Regions from separate parts of the Flexivirga sp. G2 genome, predicted to be linked through region 3. Evidence: predicted binding sites of a transcription regulator. Region 3 holds the regulator's gene; each other region holds the start of a gene.
The links. Region 3 encodes LexA, which represses DNA repair genes until DNA is damaged. Its sites were predicted from a motif close to TCGAACANNTGTTCGA; they were not measured.
Positions count from the first base shown of each region.

Region 1 (4,550 bases), 580 kb from region 3:
GATGGGCAGTATCCACAGCACGGGACTGCGATAGGTGAGCAGCAGGATGAAGATGACCACACCGAGCGTCCCGAACAGCAACGTGCCGTCGATGCCGGCGAACGCGTCGGCCTGATCGGCGCCGAAGCCCACGGGCCCACCCAGGTGCACGTCCATTCCCCGAGCGTCCGTCTTCGCGGTGGCGCGAATCTCCTTCGCCGTCTTCGGCAGGTCGTTCCAGCCGGACTTGGGATCGACGTGCAGCGGGACGAGGGTCTGCAGGGTCGTGCCGTCCTTGGACGGGATCGGACCCACGATCGGACCGCCGAGGTGCGGGGTCTGCTTCTTGTATGTCGCAACGTCGGCCGTCGCCTTCGCACGGTCGGCGGCGGTCAGCCCACCGTCCCGGTGGTAGACGACGATCGCCGGCATGCTGTTGCGGTCGACGAATGCGCCGAGTTGGTCGTAGGTCTTGGTCGCCTCCGCGCTGCCCGGCAGCCACGAGGAGGTCTGATTGTCCTGAGCACCGGAGAGTTTCCCGGCGAGTGGACCGAGCGCCAGCAAGGCGACGACCCAGATGACGAGCACCACGTATTTGCTGCGGCGACCGCAAACCAATCCTGCGAAACGACGATCCATCCGGCGACCCCTCCGAGTTTGCTGCGACGGCGAATACTTAGCTTTCCTCACCATCGCGATATATCGTGAGTTTATCGAATCTTGACCCGCGGCGCATCGGGTTTTTCTCGGTGGACTCCCTGATGTTCCGCAGGGTTCGCTGTGGGACCCTGCTGCGGTGAAAACTGTCATCGGCGTGCTCGCCGTACAAGGAGATGTCCGCGAGCACGCACGTTCGCTCGAATCGCTCGGTGCCACAACCCGATTGGTGCGTCGTCCGGAAGAGCTGGACGGGCTCGACGGCATCGTGCTGCCGGGCGGTGAGTCGACCACGATGGACAAGCTGTTGCGCGCGTTCGAGTTGCGCGACCCGTTGCGGCAGCGGTTGCGGGAGGGGCTGCCGGCATACGGCTCGTGCGCGGGGATGATCCTGCTGGCCGACCGGGTGCTCGACGCGACCGCGGACCAGCAGACGCTCGGCGGCCTGGACGTGACCGTGCGGCGCAATGCGTTCGGGCGGCAGGTCGACTCCTTCGAGGAGGACCTCGAGATGCCGGTCATCATGGGGGAGCGGCCGGAACCGGTCCGTGCCGTCTTCATCCGCGCCCCGTGGGTCGAGTCGATCGGCCCGGAGGTGCAAGTGCTCGGCACGGTCGCCACCGGTGCGGCGGCCGGCCGCATCGTCGCGGTCCGCGAGGGCAACCTGCTCGCGACGTCGTTCCACCCGGAGGTCACGGGCGACCACCGGGTGCACGAATACTTCCTGCGTGTGGCGCAACACTGACGGGCGATAACATTGCCGGTCGAACCCCAGCACGTTCGATGAGGATGAGGGACATCTATGAGTGGTCACTCCAAGTGGGCGACAACCAAGCACAAGAAGGCAGCGATCGATGCCAAGCGCGGCAAGCTGTTCGCCAAGCTGATCAAGAACATCGAGGTCGCTGCGCGCTCCGGTGGAGGTGACCTCGCGGGCAACCCGACGCTGTATGACGCGGTGCAGAAGGCCAAGAAGTCGAGTGTCCCCAATGACAACATCGACCGTGCGGTCAAGCGCGGCTCCGGTGCCGAGGCCGGCGGCGCCGACTACCTCGCGCTGACCTACGAGGGCTACGCACCCGGTGGCGTCGCGCTGCTCATCGAGTGCCTGACCGACAACAAGAACCGGGCCGTCGCCGAGGTTCGCACCGCCTTGCAGAAGAACGGCGGCTCGATGGGCGAGTCCGGCTCGGTTGCCTTCATGTTCAACCGCAAGGGTGTGGTCATCGTCCCGAAGAAGCAGCCCGAGGGCGAGGCCACCGAGGACGGCCTGCTCGAGGTCGTGCTCGACTCGGGCGCCGAGGAGGTCAACGACCTCGGCGAGTCCTTCGAGGTCATCTCCGAGGCGACCGACCTGGTCGCGGTGCGTGAGTCGCTCCAGGGCGCCGGCATCGACTACGACTCCGCCGACTCGTCCTTCCTGCCGACCGTCGAGGTGCCCCTCGACAAGGAGGGCGCCAAGAAGATGTTCCGCATCATCGAGGCGCTCGAGGACAGCGACGACGTGCAGAACGTCTACGCCAACGGCGATGTGCCGGATGAGGTGCTCGCGGAGCTCGACGCCGAGGACTGATTCGGCACGGCGTTCGACGCGCCGCCCGCGCCTTCGCCGGTATGGCGGAACTCCCGCCTAAGCTGACGGGGACCGAACATATGTCGGACCCCGTACGCCGAAGAAGGAGCTGCCCTGCTGTGCGAGTGCTCGGAGTCGACCCCGGCCTGACCCGTTGTGGTCTCGGTGTGGTCGAAGGAGGCATCGGGCAGCCGGTGCGGATGATCGCGGTCGGCGTGGTGCGCACTCCGGTGACCGACGACCCGGCGGAGCGGCTCTTCAGCCTGCAGACCGAGATCGACGAGTGGATGGAGCGGCACCGGCCCGACTCGGTGGCCGTCGAGCGGGTCTTCGCCAAGGCAAACATCAAGGGGATCATGGGCACGGCGCAGGCCTCCGCCATACCGATGCTTGCCGCGGCGCGGCGCGGGCTCCCGCTTGCGCTGCACACGCCGAGTGAGGTCAAGGCCGCCGTCACCGGCAACGGCCGGGCGGACAAGGCGCAGGTGACGTCGATGGTCACCCGCATCCTGAAGCTCGACACCCCGCCGAAGCCGGCGGACGCGGCCGATGCGCTGGCGATCGCGATCTGTCACGTATGGCGCGGCGGTGCCCAGGACCGCATCGCGGCCGCGGTCGCCAAGCAACGGGCAGGGGCTCGCGGATGATCGCCACCCTGCGCGGCACGGTGCTGCACGTCGGACTCGACCAGGTGGTCGTCGAGGTCGGTGGCGTCGGGTTGCTGACCCACACGACGCCCGGCACCGCGGCAGCGCTGCGGACCGGGGGAGAGGCGACGCTCTCGACAACTCTGGTCGTGCGCGAGGACGCGTTGACGCTCTACGGGTTCGGCACCGTCGACGAGCGTGACCTCTTCGAGCTGGTGCAGACCGTCAGCGGTGTCGGTCCGCGAATCGCGTTGGCAATGCTCGCTGTTGCCAGTCCAGATCAGATCCGCGCGGCCATCGCCGGTGGTGATGTCGCTGCGCTGGTCAAGACACCGGGCATCGGCAAGAAGGGCGCCGAGCGCATCGTGCTGGAGCTCAAGGACAAGGTGGGGCCGATCAGCGGGACGGGTGCGCCCGACGTGCCGGCGGCGCCGACCGGTGGCGGTCACGACCAGGTCGCCGAAGCGCTCATCGGCCTGGGCTGGTCCGCCAAGCAGGCCGACGACGCCGTCGCCAAGGTCGTCGCGGCGGCCCCCGAGGTCACCGAGGTGTCGGCGTTGCTGCGGGCGGCGCTGCGTGAGCTGGGACGCTGAGATGATGGACGAGATGGACACCGAACCGGACGGCTCATTCGACGCCACGTCCCGCATCGTCGACCCGGTGGGTGACGAGGAGGAGCGCCGGTTCGAGGTCGCCCTGCGTCCCAAGCGACTCGCCGACTTCCCTGGGCAGCCACGCGTTCGCGACCAGCTCGGTCTGCTGCTCGAAGCGGCTCGCCGACGGCAGCGGCCGCCGGACCACGTGTTGCTGTCCGGTCCGCCCGGACTCGGCAAGACCTCCCTGGCCATGATCATCGCGGCCGAGCTGGAGCAACCGATCCGGATCACCAGCGGTCCCGCCATACAACATGCCGGGGACCTGGCCGCGATCCTCTCGTCGCTGGCCGAGGGTGAGGTGCTCTTCCTCGACGAGATCCACCGGATGGCCCGGCCGGCCGAGGAGATGCTCTACCTGGCGATGGAGGACTTCCGGGTCGACGTGGTCGTCGGGAAGGGTCCGGGGGCCACCGCCATACCGCTGGAACTGCCGCCGTTCACCGTGGTCGGCGCGACAACCCGGTCCGGACTGCTGCCGGCGCCGCTGCGTGATCGATTCGGTTTCACCGGGCACCTCGACTTCTACGCCGCCGACGACCTGGCGCAGATCCTCACCCGCAATGCCACGTTGCTCGGCATCGACGCGACCGATCAGGGCATCGCGGAGATCGCCGGCCGATCGCGTGGCACGCCGCGCATCGCCAACCGGCTGCTGCGACGCGTCCGTGACTATGCGCAGGTGCACGGCAGTGGGGTGCTCGATCTGGGTTCGGCGCGCGCGGCGCTGTCCCTGTTCGATGTCGACCGCAGCGGGCTGGACCGGCTGGACCGTGCGGTGCTCGAAGCGCTGTGCCGCCGGTTCGGTGGCGGGCCGGTCGGCCTGTCGACCCTCGCCGTCGCGGTCGGCGAGGAGGCGGACACGGTCGAGACCGTCGCCGAGCCCTACCTGGTGCGGGAGGGTTACCTGGTGCGCACTCCACGCGGCCGGGCCGCTGCGGCACTGGCCTGGACCCATTTGGGACTCACGCCACCACCCACGGCGACGGGCGGCGCCCTACCCTTGCCTCTGGACGAGGCCGGTGGCGGCCGATTCGGAGA
Region 1 is NZ_AP039675.1:2,091,404-2,095,953, forward strand. Features, by position in the region: gene ACZ50J_RS10135 (MMPL family transporter) at 1-618, opposite strand, end outside; gene pdxT (pyridoxal 5'-phosphate synthase glutaminase subunit PdxT) at 776-1,381, shown strand; gene ACZ50J_RS10145 (YebC/PmpR family DNA-binding transcriptional regulator) at 1,439-2,209, shown strand; gene ruvC (crossover junction endodeoxyribonuclease RuvC) at 2,329-2,856, shown strand; gene ruvA (Holliday junction branch migration protein RuvA) at 2,853-3,449, shown strand; gene ruvB (Holliday junction branch migration DNA helicase RuvB) at 3,463-4,550, shown strand, end outside.
Region 1: a site for LexA is predicted at 2,282-2,297, ahead of ruvC (crossover junction endodeoxyribonuclease RuvC). Genes of this name have one in related genera too.

Region 2 (4,550 bases), 830 kb from region 3:
TTCGATGAACAGCACGTCACCGCCCATGCCGGTCACGGCGAGTCCCGTGGCAACCCCCGGGACTGCCGTGCGCTCGGCCGATTCGGGGGTGAAGCGTGGCCGACCGAGGTAGTCCTCGAGATTGCCCGTGGTGACCCGGACGGGTGCCTCGGCCTGGTCGGTCGCGAGGTTGGTAGCGACCTTGCGCAGGATCTTGCCGAGCATCCTCTCCATCTGCCGGACACCGGCTTCCCGGGTGTAATTGCCTGCCATCTCACGCAATGCGGACTCCTCGATCGTGACGTCGTCCGCGGTGAGGGCAGCACGCTCGAGCTGACGGGGCAGCAGGTGGGTGGACGCGATAGCGACCTTGTCGTCCTCGGTGTAACCGTCGAGGGCAACCAGCTCCATGCGATCCAGCAGCGCGCTCGGGATCGTCTCGAGCGTGTTCGCGGTGGCGATGAACACCACGTCGGACAGGTCGAGATCCAGCTCGAGGTAGTGGTCACGGAACGTGTGGTTCTGCGCCGGGTCCAGCACTTCGAGCAGCGCGGCAGCCGGGTCGCCGCGGAAGTCCGAGCCGACCTTGTCGATCTCGTCGAGCAGCACGACCGGGTTCATCGAGCCGGATTCCTTGATGGCACGGACGATTCGGCCGGGGAGGGCACCGACATACGTGCGCCGGTGTCCGCGGATCTCCGCCTCGTCACGCACCCCACCGAGGGCGACACGTACGAACGACCGGTCGAGAGCGCGCGCGACGCTCTCTCCGAGTGAGGTCTTGCCGACGCCGGGAGGTCCGACGAGCGCCAGCACGGCACCCGAGCCGCGTCCACCGACGACCTCCAGGCCGCGTTCGGCACGCCGGCCGCGGACAGCGAGGTATTCGACGATGCGGTCCTTCACGTCGTCCAGTCCATGGTGGTCGGCGTCCAGCACCTCGCGCGCGGCAGTGATGTCGGTGCGGTCGGATGTCTTGTGTTTCCAGGGGAGTTCGAGGACAGTGTCGAGCCAGGTGCGGATCCAGCCACCCTCCGGGCTCTGGTCGCTGGAGCGCTCCAGTTTGCCCACCTCACGCAGCGCCGCCTCGCGAACCTCGTCCGGCAGGTCGGCAGCCTCGACACGCGATCGGTAGTCGTCGGCACCCTCGGGCTCGTTCTCGCCGAGTTCCTTGCGAATGGCGTCCAACTGCTGGCGCAACAGGAATTCTCGCTGGCTCTTGTCCATGCCGTCGCGGACGTCATTGGCGATCTTGTCCGAAACCTCTTGCTCGGCAAGGTGATCGCCGGTCCACGCGATGAGGGTTTCGAGGCGCGCGTCGACGTCGGTCTCCTCGAGCAGCTGCACCCTCTGCTGCGCCGAGAGGTATGACGCCCACCCGGCCAGGTCGGCCAATGCGTGCGGGTCCGTGGTGGACTCGACGTGGTCGATGACCTGCCACGCGTTGCGGTGTTTCAGGGACGCGACCACCAGTCGCTTGTAGTCGGTGGCGAGCTCCGGGGTGCGGTCGGTCGGCGCGCCGGGCTCGACGATCTCGATCTCCACCCAGAGCGCGGCCCCGGGGCCGGCGACTCCGCGTCCGATGCGGCCGCGGTCGGTGGCACGCAGGACTGCGGCCGGCTCGCCGCTCGGCATACGGCCGACCTGTTCGATGGTCGCGACGGCTCCGACGGTCGGGTAGGCGTCGTCGATGCGGGGCGCGAGCAGTAGTTGTTCGAGGCCGGCAGCCCGCGCCGCATCGACGGCGGCACGCGCCTCGTCGTCGAGCTCGATGGGCAGGGTCATGCCGGGCAGTGCCACCTGGTCGTGCAGAAAGAGCACCGGCAGCTCGGTTGTTCGGGTCATCGCTCTCCTCGTGAGGCGTATGGCGACACGAACGGGTTCGTCGGCCGGTGCCGGTGGACGGGTCGTGTCGCTGCGAAAGTTGAGTCTTATCGGCTCAAGGCTTTGCGGGAGAGTTTTGTTCCCGAGGGTTCGCAGCGCCTGGTGCATGCTGAGCGGATGACGATGATGCCCAACTCGTGGCGTCAGACCGCCCGGGGCGAGGGCCGCGTCAGTCAACGATCCTGAGACGTGGCGGTTCTGCGGTTTCCGGCGCTGGGTCCGCGTCGGCGTCCGGTGTGTCGTCCCGCACTGCGTCCGCTCGCACCCACTGCGGGTCGCTGCCATAGCCGGCGAACGCGGGCAGCACGCACAGCCACTCGCCGTCGTCCCGTTCCTCTCGGTCTTCGACTGACGCAGGGATCCACACCGGGTTGCCAAAGGGATCTTTTCCGGCGCGGAATGAAACGTGTCTGATTCCCATTCCTCAGAACGTAGCACTCATGTTCGACAACGAGGCGCCCTCGCGGTGCGCGACCTCACCCTCAGGCCAGTCCGAAGAACGGTCGACACGGATCGAAACCGCTGACAGACAGCCTCGTTCGTGGTTGCGCCGACCAATCGGATCGACCCAGGACGAGGTGCTGCAGGTCAATCGTCTCGGTCCCGGTGTCGTGTGACCGGATTCCGTCGTCGCGGTAGCCGAGGTGCCGACTGACGCCGAGGGACGCATGGTTGGTGACGAGGGCTGAGGTGATTGCCTTGTCGGCGCCGAGTTGCTCGAACGCGAAGGCCAGGGCGAGCTCGCGAGCTTGGATGCCGAATCCCTTGCCGCGAAAGGGTTTTGCGATCCAGGACGCACTGTCGACGGTGCGCTGCTGGGTGAACCGCGTGCCCTCCAAGGTCTGTATGCCGAGCGGTTCGCCGCCTCGCCATACGCCGAAGTCGAGCACCCAGTCGTCGATCGACCAGAGTCCGCGGTGTCGCCAGATGCTCTGCACCAGCCGGCGCTCGCGGTCGACCGCGAGCGGCATCCCGGGCAGTGGCGGGTATGCCGGGTCCAGGTCGAAATCATCCGGAAAGATCGCCACGAGGTCGCCGATGTCCGCATCACGCACCGGGCGCAGCGTGAGGTTCGAGTCGGAGACGGCGAAGTCGTCGAACGGCCACGAGGAACGCATTGCAGCACTCTTTCAGAGGGAGTGCCGTCGGTCATCCCGTATATGTTTGTGGCAGTGCTGCATGAGATGACCTATTGCTCAAAACTGTTGTCACATCTGAAGATTGCCGCATTTATCTCTTGTTTGAGAATTCGAACATGCGTATGATCAGGGTATGTCCAAGCAGTCGTCGCTGATCCCCGGTGAGAGCATCGCACGGGCATCCGTCGACGCACTGTTGGCGACCGCGCAGACACTCCTGCGAGAGGCCGCGGACCGGGTGCGTGAAGGGACGGTTGAGGTCTCGCGCGACGAGCTGATCGACCAGGTCGTGGCCTGTCAGCGAGTCCAGAACACCGCGTGGGCGGCGCAGTCCGTGCGCCTCGCGCAGGTTGCCGCGATCGAGGAGGTCGTGTCGCCCGGTGCGACGCCACGAGAGGTCCGGCATGCGATCGGCACGTATGCCGACGAATGGTTGCCCCAGGAGATCGGCGCGCGGCTGGGGTGGTCCGACCGGCAGACCACCAACCGCCTCGGCGATGCCGTCGACGCGATTCGTTGCACGCCAACGCTGTTCGAGCTGACTGCCGCCGGCACGCTCGACCCTCGCAAACTCGATGTCGTCGCTGAGACCCTGCGGGAGGCGTCGCCCAGGGTTGCCCGAAGGGTCGAGTCCGAGCTGCTCGCCGCGATCGACGATGCAACGGCGCCGCAGAGCGACGACTCGCCACCCGCGGACGATGCCGGCGAGCCTGTGCCGCTGACGTCGACCAAGCTGGTGCGGCGCACCCGGCGACTGCTCGCCGAGCTGTCGCCCGCCGACGCCGCCGCTTCGGCCCGAAAGCAACGCGCCGAGGCCATCTGCGTCCAGGCATTCCCGCATCACCAACCCGGGCTGAGCACCGTGCAAGCGATCCTGCCCACCGAGGACGCCATGCGGGTGCTGGCTGCCGTCAACGAGTTGGCCAGGCAACTCCACCAGGACACGATCACCGGCAAGAGCCTCGACGAGTGCCGGGTCGACGCCTTCCTCGACCTGCTGCTTGGGAACGTTTCGATCAGCACCACGTGCGTGGTCCAGGTTCCCGTTCGGTCGGTGGACGAGCATGTCGAGGCGGCCAGGGCGACCGGACTCCGGTCTGATGAAAGGGACGAGTCAACGTCGTCCCTCGTCGAGGCGCACGTGGAGGAGTTGTTGCGCTGCAGCGCACGCGACAGCCTCGATGAGCTGATCCGGCTCGACACACCGACCACGTCGCTCCTGGAGCGCAGGCCGTGCACGGTGGAAGCACTTCTCGACCCGAACTCCGGCGGCCGCATCGTGCCACGGGTCCGAGTCGTCCTCGGTGCCGAGAACACCGATCAGCTGCACGCGCGGCCCGACAGGGACCGACCACCGGAACGCCCACCCGGAAATCACCCGACAGACGATCACCCGGCCCAACGAACGCGCGCATCAACACACTCTCCGCATACCGCCCCGCGTTTCCGCATCGGCGACGTCCTCGTCGAGGGCCTCGGCATCATACCCGCGGCGGTGTTGACCGAGCTGTGCCAGAGGCTGGGCACCAGACTGACCCGCGCACTGGT
Region 2 is NZ_AP039675.1:671,713-676,262, forward strand. Features, by position in the region: gene lon (endopeptidase La) at 1-1,824, opposite strand, end outside; gene ACZ50J_RS03350 (GNAT family N-acetyltransferase) at 2,346-2,981, opposite strand; gene ACZ50J_RS03355 (HNH endonuclease signature motif containing protein) at 3,136-4,550, shown strand, end outside.
Region 2: a site for LexA is predicted at 3,113-3,128, ahead of ACZ50J_RS03355 (HNH endonuclease signature motif containing protein). Genes of this name have one in related genera too.

Region 3 (4,550 bases):
TCGGTGACTCGCACCGAGTTGTTGGCGTTCTGGTACTGGACCGAGGTGATGTCCTTGCCACCGAGGTCCATGTCGAACCCGGCGTCGCGCAGCGCACGGATCTTGTCCTCTTCGCGCGCCTTGGTCTCGACGAACTCCTCGATGTCGGGGTGGTCGACGTCCAGGACGACCATCTTCGCGGCGCGGCGGGTCGCCCCACCGGACTTGATGGTGCCCGCGGACGCGTCGGCGCCGCGCATGAACGAGACCGGGCCGGAGGCGGTGCCACCGGACGACAGCAGCTCCTTGGAGGAACGGATCCGGGAGAGGTTCAGGCCGGCACCCGAGCCGCCCTTGAAGATGAAACCCTCTTCCTTGTACCAGTTGAGGATGGAGTCCATCGAGTCGTCGACGGAAAGGATGAAGCAGGCCGAAACCTGTTGCGGGGACTTGGTGCCCACGTTGAACCACACCGGCGAGTTGAAGCTGAACACCTGGTGCAGCAGCGACCAGGTCAGCTCGTGCTCGAAGATCTCGGCGTCCTCGTCGGTCGCGAAGTAACCGTGCTCCTTGCCGGCGCGCACGTAGGTCAGCACGACGCGGTCGATGAGCTGCTTGAGGCTGCTTTCCCGGGCGGGGGTACCGACTGCTCCGCGGAAGTACTTGGTGGTGACGATGGTGGAGGCGTTCAGCGACCAGCTGTCGGGGAACTCGACACCGCGCTGCTCGAAGATCGTCTCGCCGGTCTTCCAGTTCTGCTGGACGACGTCGCGACGCTCCCAGGTGACCTCGTCATACGGGTGCACGCCGGGGGTTGTGAAGATTCGCTCGACGGTCAACCCCTTGCCCGCGCGGTTGCCGCGCTTCGACTTGGGGCCGGCGTCTGCAGTGTCGGTCATGTCCAACTTCCTTTCCACCTCAGGTGGTTCGACGGTGCTGCGGAGATGTTGTGCGATGTTGTGCGATGTGCTGCGAGATGTGTGCTGTGACGGTTGTGTGTGCTGCGGGTGGACGACTCAGTCGTCGGCGGGACGGCGATCCGGCTCGACACCCGTCGCGGGCCGCTCGGCGCGCAACAGGGCGATCGCGGACTCGAAGTCCTCGAGGTCGTTGAAGGCTTGGTAGACCGAGGCGAATCGGAGATAGGCGACCTCGTCGAGGTTGCGCAGCGGACCCAGGATCGCGAGTCCGACGTCGTGGGCGTCGATCTCCGCCGCGCCCTGTGCACGGATCGACTCCTCGACCTCCTGTGCGAGCAGTGCGAGATCGTCCTCGCTCACCGGCCGGCCCTGGCATGCCTTGCGCACGCCCAGCAACACCTTCTGCCGGCTGAAGGGCTCGCTGGCACCGGACCGTTTCACCACGGTGAGGCTGGCGGTCTCCATGGTCGAGAAGCGCTTACCGCAACTCGGGCACTGCCTGCGTCGCTTGATGCAGGTGCCGTCCTCACTCGTGCGGCTGTCGACGACGCGACTGTCGTCGTGACGGCAGAACGGGCAATGCACGAACGACTCCTCTCCGCTCGATCCGGCGTCCGACCCCGCGTCCTCTGCCACCGACCCGGAACGTCGTCACCTGTGGACGAAGTTGTGGGTAAGTGGTGGACGAGTTGGGGACGACCGGGCTCTGCATGTGGACTAGATGTGGACGAATCCCATCCGTGTAACTACTAGATATAGGGATGTTAGGCCGATCCCCGCCCAATCGCAAGACCCGTCGTCCGCACCTGGAAAACCGCTGGTCAGCAGCCCGGAACACCGCGTGTCGGAGCGTCGATCAGGGCAGCTTCAACTGCTGCCCGGCGACGACCTGGAGCCCGTTGAGATCGTTGGCCAGCGCAACCTTCGTCACGGCGTTCGAGATGGGCATCGACGGGTAGGCGCGGTGGGCGACCCCCGACAGGGTCTCGCCCTGACGGACCGTCACCGAGCGGCCCGCGTCACCCGGGGTCGCGGCCCACGCGCGCGCCGCTGCTCCTCCCCCGATCACCAACACGACGGCGACCACAATGCCGAGCAGCCGGCGACCGCGAGCCGTCAGTCGCAGCCCGGTCGGCTCGACCCGCACCCCGACGCCCGACCCACCACCGTGTGCCGACGGCCCTGTCGGAACCGCCCGCAGGTGCCTGCGGGCCTGCCCCGGCCGAACCGCCCCGTCCCACTGCGCAACTGCACTCATCTCTTCCTCCTGAATCTCCGTCGCGAACCGGTGCACACCGCCCGGACGACCAGCGCCATCCGAACACGCGTGCGATCGCACACCTGTCGGATGTATAGCACGAACGTTCGATGTCGTCGAGACACGCGTCGTACAGATGTTTGGAAACTGTGTCCGAAACCCATACGCTGTTTTCACGAAGCCAAGGCAAGCACCGACCACCGACAACCGTTCGGATTCCGGTCCGCGCAGCACGCTCGCCGGCCGCTTCGAGCGAACCGTTCGCCGACGAGGAGATGACAGCGATGGCACAGGTGCACGAACTTCCCGACCGCGCCGGTGAGAGCCTCACCACCAGGCAGCGGAAAGTGCTGCAGGTGATCCGCAATTCCGTTGATCGGCGCGGTTATCCACCGAGCTTGCGGGAGATCGGGGATGCCGTCGGCCTGACCAGTCCGAGCTCTGTGGCGCACCAGCTGACGATGCTGGAGCGCAAGGGTTATCTGCGGCGTGACCCCAACCGTCCGCGCGCCATGGAGGTCATCGATCCGGACGCCACCGACACCCGTGGTTACCGCGGTGGCTCGAGCGTGCGCGGCGCGTCGGAGTCCAGCGTCGACGAGACCGGATTGGGTGACGAACGGCCGGAGGCGTCATACATTCCGGTCGTCGGGCGCATCGCCGCCGGAGGCCCGATTCTGGCCGAGCAGGTGGTCGAGGACGTGTTCCCGCTGCCGAAGCAGATCGTCGGCGAGGGCGACCTCTTCCTGCTCAAGGTGGTCGGCGACTCGATGGTCGATGCCGCCATCTGCGACGGCGACTGGGTCGTAGTCCGCCAGCAGCCGACGGCGACCAACGGCGACATCGTCGCGGCCATGCTGGACAACGAGGCGACCGTGAAGACGTTCAAGCGGGCACGCGGCAAGGTCTGGCTGCTGCCGCACAACGACGCCTACGACCCGATCGACGGTGACGACGCGACGATCCTCGGCAAGGTCACCGCCGTGCTGCGCCGCGTCTGATCACCCCGCGACGTCTCCCCGCTGCACTCCGCCGAGCGTCTCCACCAGCGCCGTCAGGGTTGCTCCGAGTGGCGCGTCGATGCGCACCGATACCTCCTCGTCGGTCGCACGCGTCCATCCGTGAGTGATCACCGCGACCGGGATCCCTTCCCGTACGGCGCGACGGACGAAGCGGTAGCCGGACATGACCGCGAGCGAGGATCCGAGAACGAGGATCGCGCGAGCGGCCTCCACCCGGGTGAAGCACTGCGCGACGAGTTCCTTCGGCACGGACTCCCCGAACATCACCACGTCCGGCTTCAACCGGTCGGAACCGCAGATGATGCAGTGCACCACCCGGAACTCGCTGATCAGGGATTCGGCGATCGCCACATCGCCGTCCGGCCGCAGCGGTCCGTCGGCAGACCGGTCGAAGTCGGGGTTGGCCAGCTGGAGCCATTCGTCGACCATCGAGCGTGCATAGTGCTCGCCGCACTGCATGCACACGACGTGGGTCAGGCTGCCGTGTAGTTCGGCCACCCGGTCGGCACCGGCGGCCTGATGCAGGCCGTCGACGTTCTGAGTGATGATCGGGCCGATCAACCCGGCCTGCTGCAATGCGGCGACCGCCGTATGCCCGGAGTTGGGTCGGGCGGCAGCGAAGCGCGGCCAGCCGACATACGAACGGGCCCAATACCGTTGGCGCGCTGCGGGATCGGCCAACAACTGCTGCGCCGTCATCGGGTGGAACCGGCGCCGACCGTCCGCTCCGCGGTAGTCGGGGATTCCGGATTCGGTCGAGAGCCCGGCACCCGTCAGGGCGAGGACTCCCCCACGACTCACCAGGTCGGTCAGCGCCGCCGGATCCGTAGTCACCACACCGTCAAGGTCTCACACGCAACGAGTCGGAACGGTCCTGCCCTCGGACCCGACACGGCGGTGCTGGATTGCCGCCGAAATGTTGATTAGCGATATCGAACAAGTAGTCATCAATAATAACGAAATGTTATTATCGGAGGATGATCGACGCAGCTGGACTCAGGGTCATCAAAGCCATCAGTGATCACGGCAGTTTCACGGCTGCGGCGAGCTCGTTGGGCTACTCCCAGCCGGCCATCTCGCAGATGGTTCGGCGACTCGAGGACCGCACCGGCACGGTCCTCGTCGAGCGCCTGGGTCGCAGCGTACGTCTCACCGAGGCCGGGCAGGTCCTGGCCCGGCACGCCAACCCGGTGCTCGCCGCGCTCGACGCGGCCGAGTCCGAGGTCGCCGCGATCGCCGGCCTGCGAGCAGGACGAGTGCGCCTGATGGCCTTCCCCTCGTCGTCATCGACCCTGGTGCCCCGCGCACTGGCGCTGGTCAAGAAGCGCTTTCCCGACGTGCAGGTCAGCTTCACCGAGGCCGAGCCGCCGG
Region 3 is NZ_AP039675.1:1,506,563-1,511,112, reverse strand. Features, by position in the region: gene ACZ50J_RS07345 (vitamin B12-dependent ribonucleotide reductase) at 1-878, opposite strand, end outside; gene nrdR (transcriptional regulator NrdR) at 996-1,484, opposite strand; gene ACZ50J_RS07335 (LysM peptidoglycan-binding domain-containing protein) at 1,756-2,157, opposite strand; gene lexA (transcriptional repressor LexA) at 2,442-3,158, shown strand; gene ACZ50J_RS07325 (NAD-dependent protein deacetylase) at 3,159-4,013, opposite strand; gene ACZ50J_RS07320 (LysR family transcriptional regulator) at 4,157-4,550, shown strand, end outside.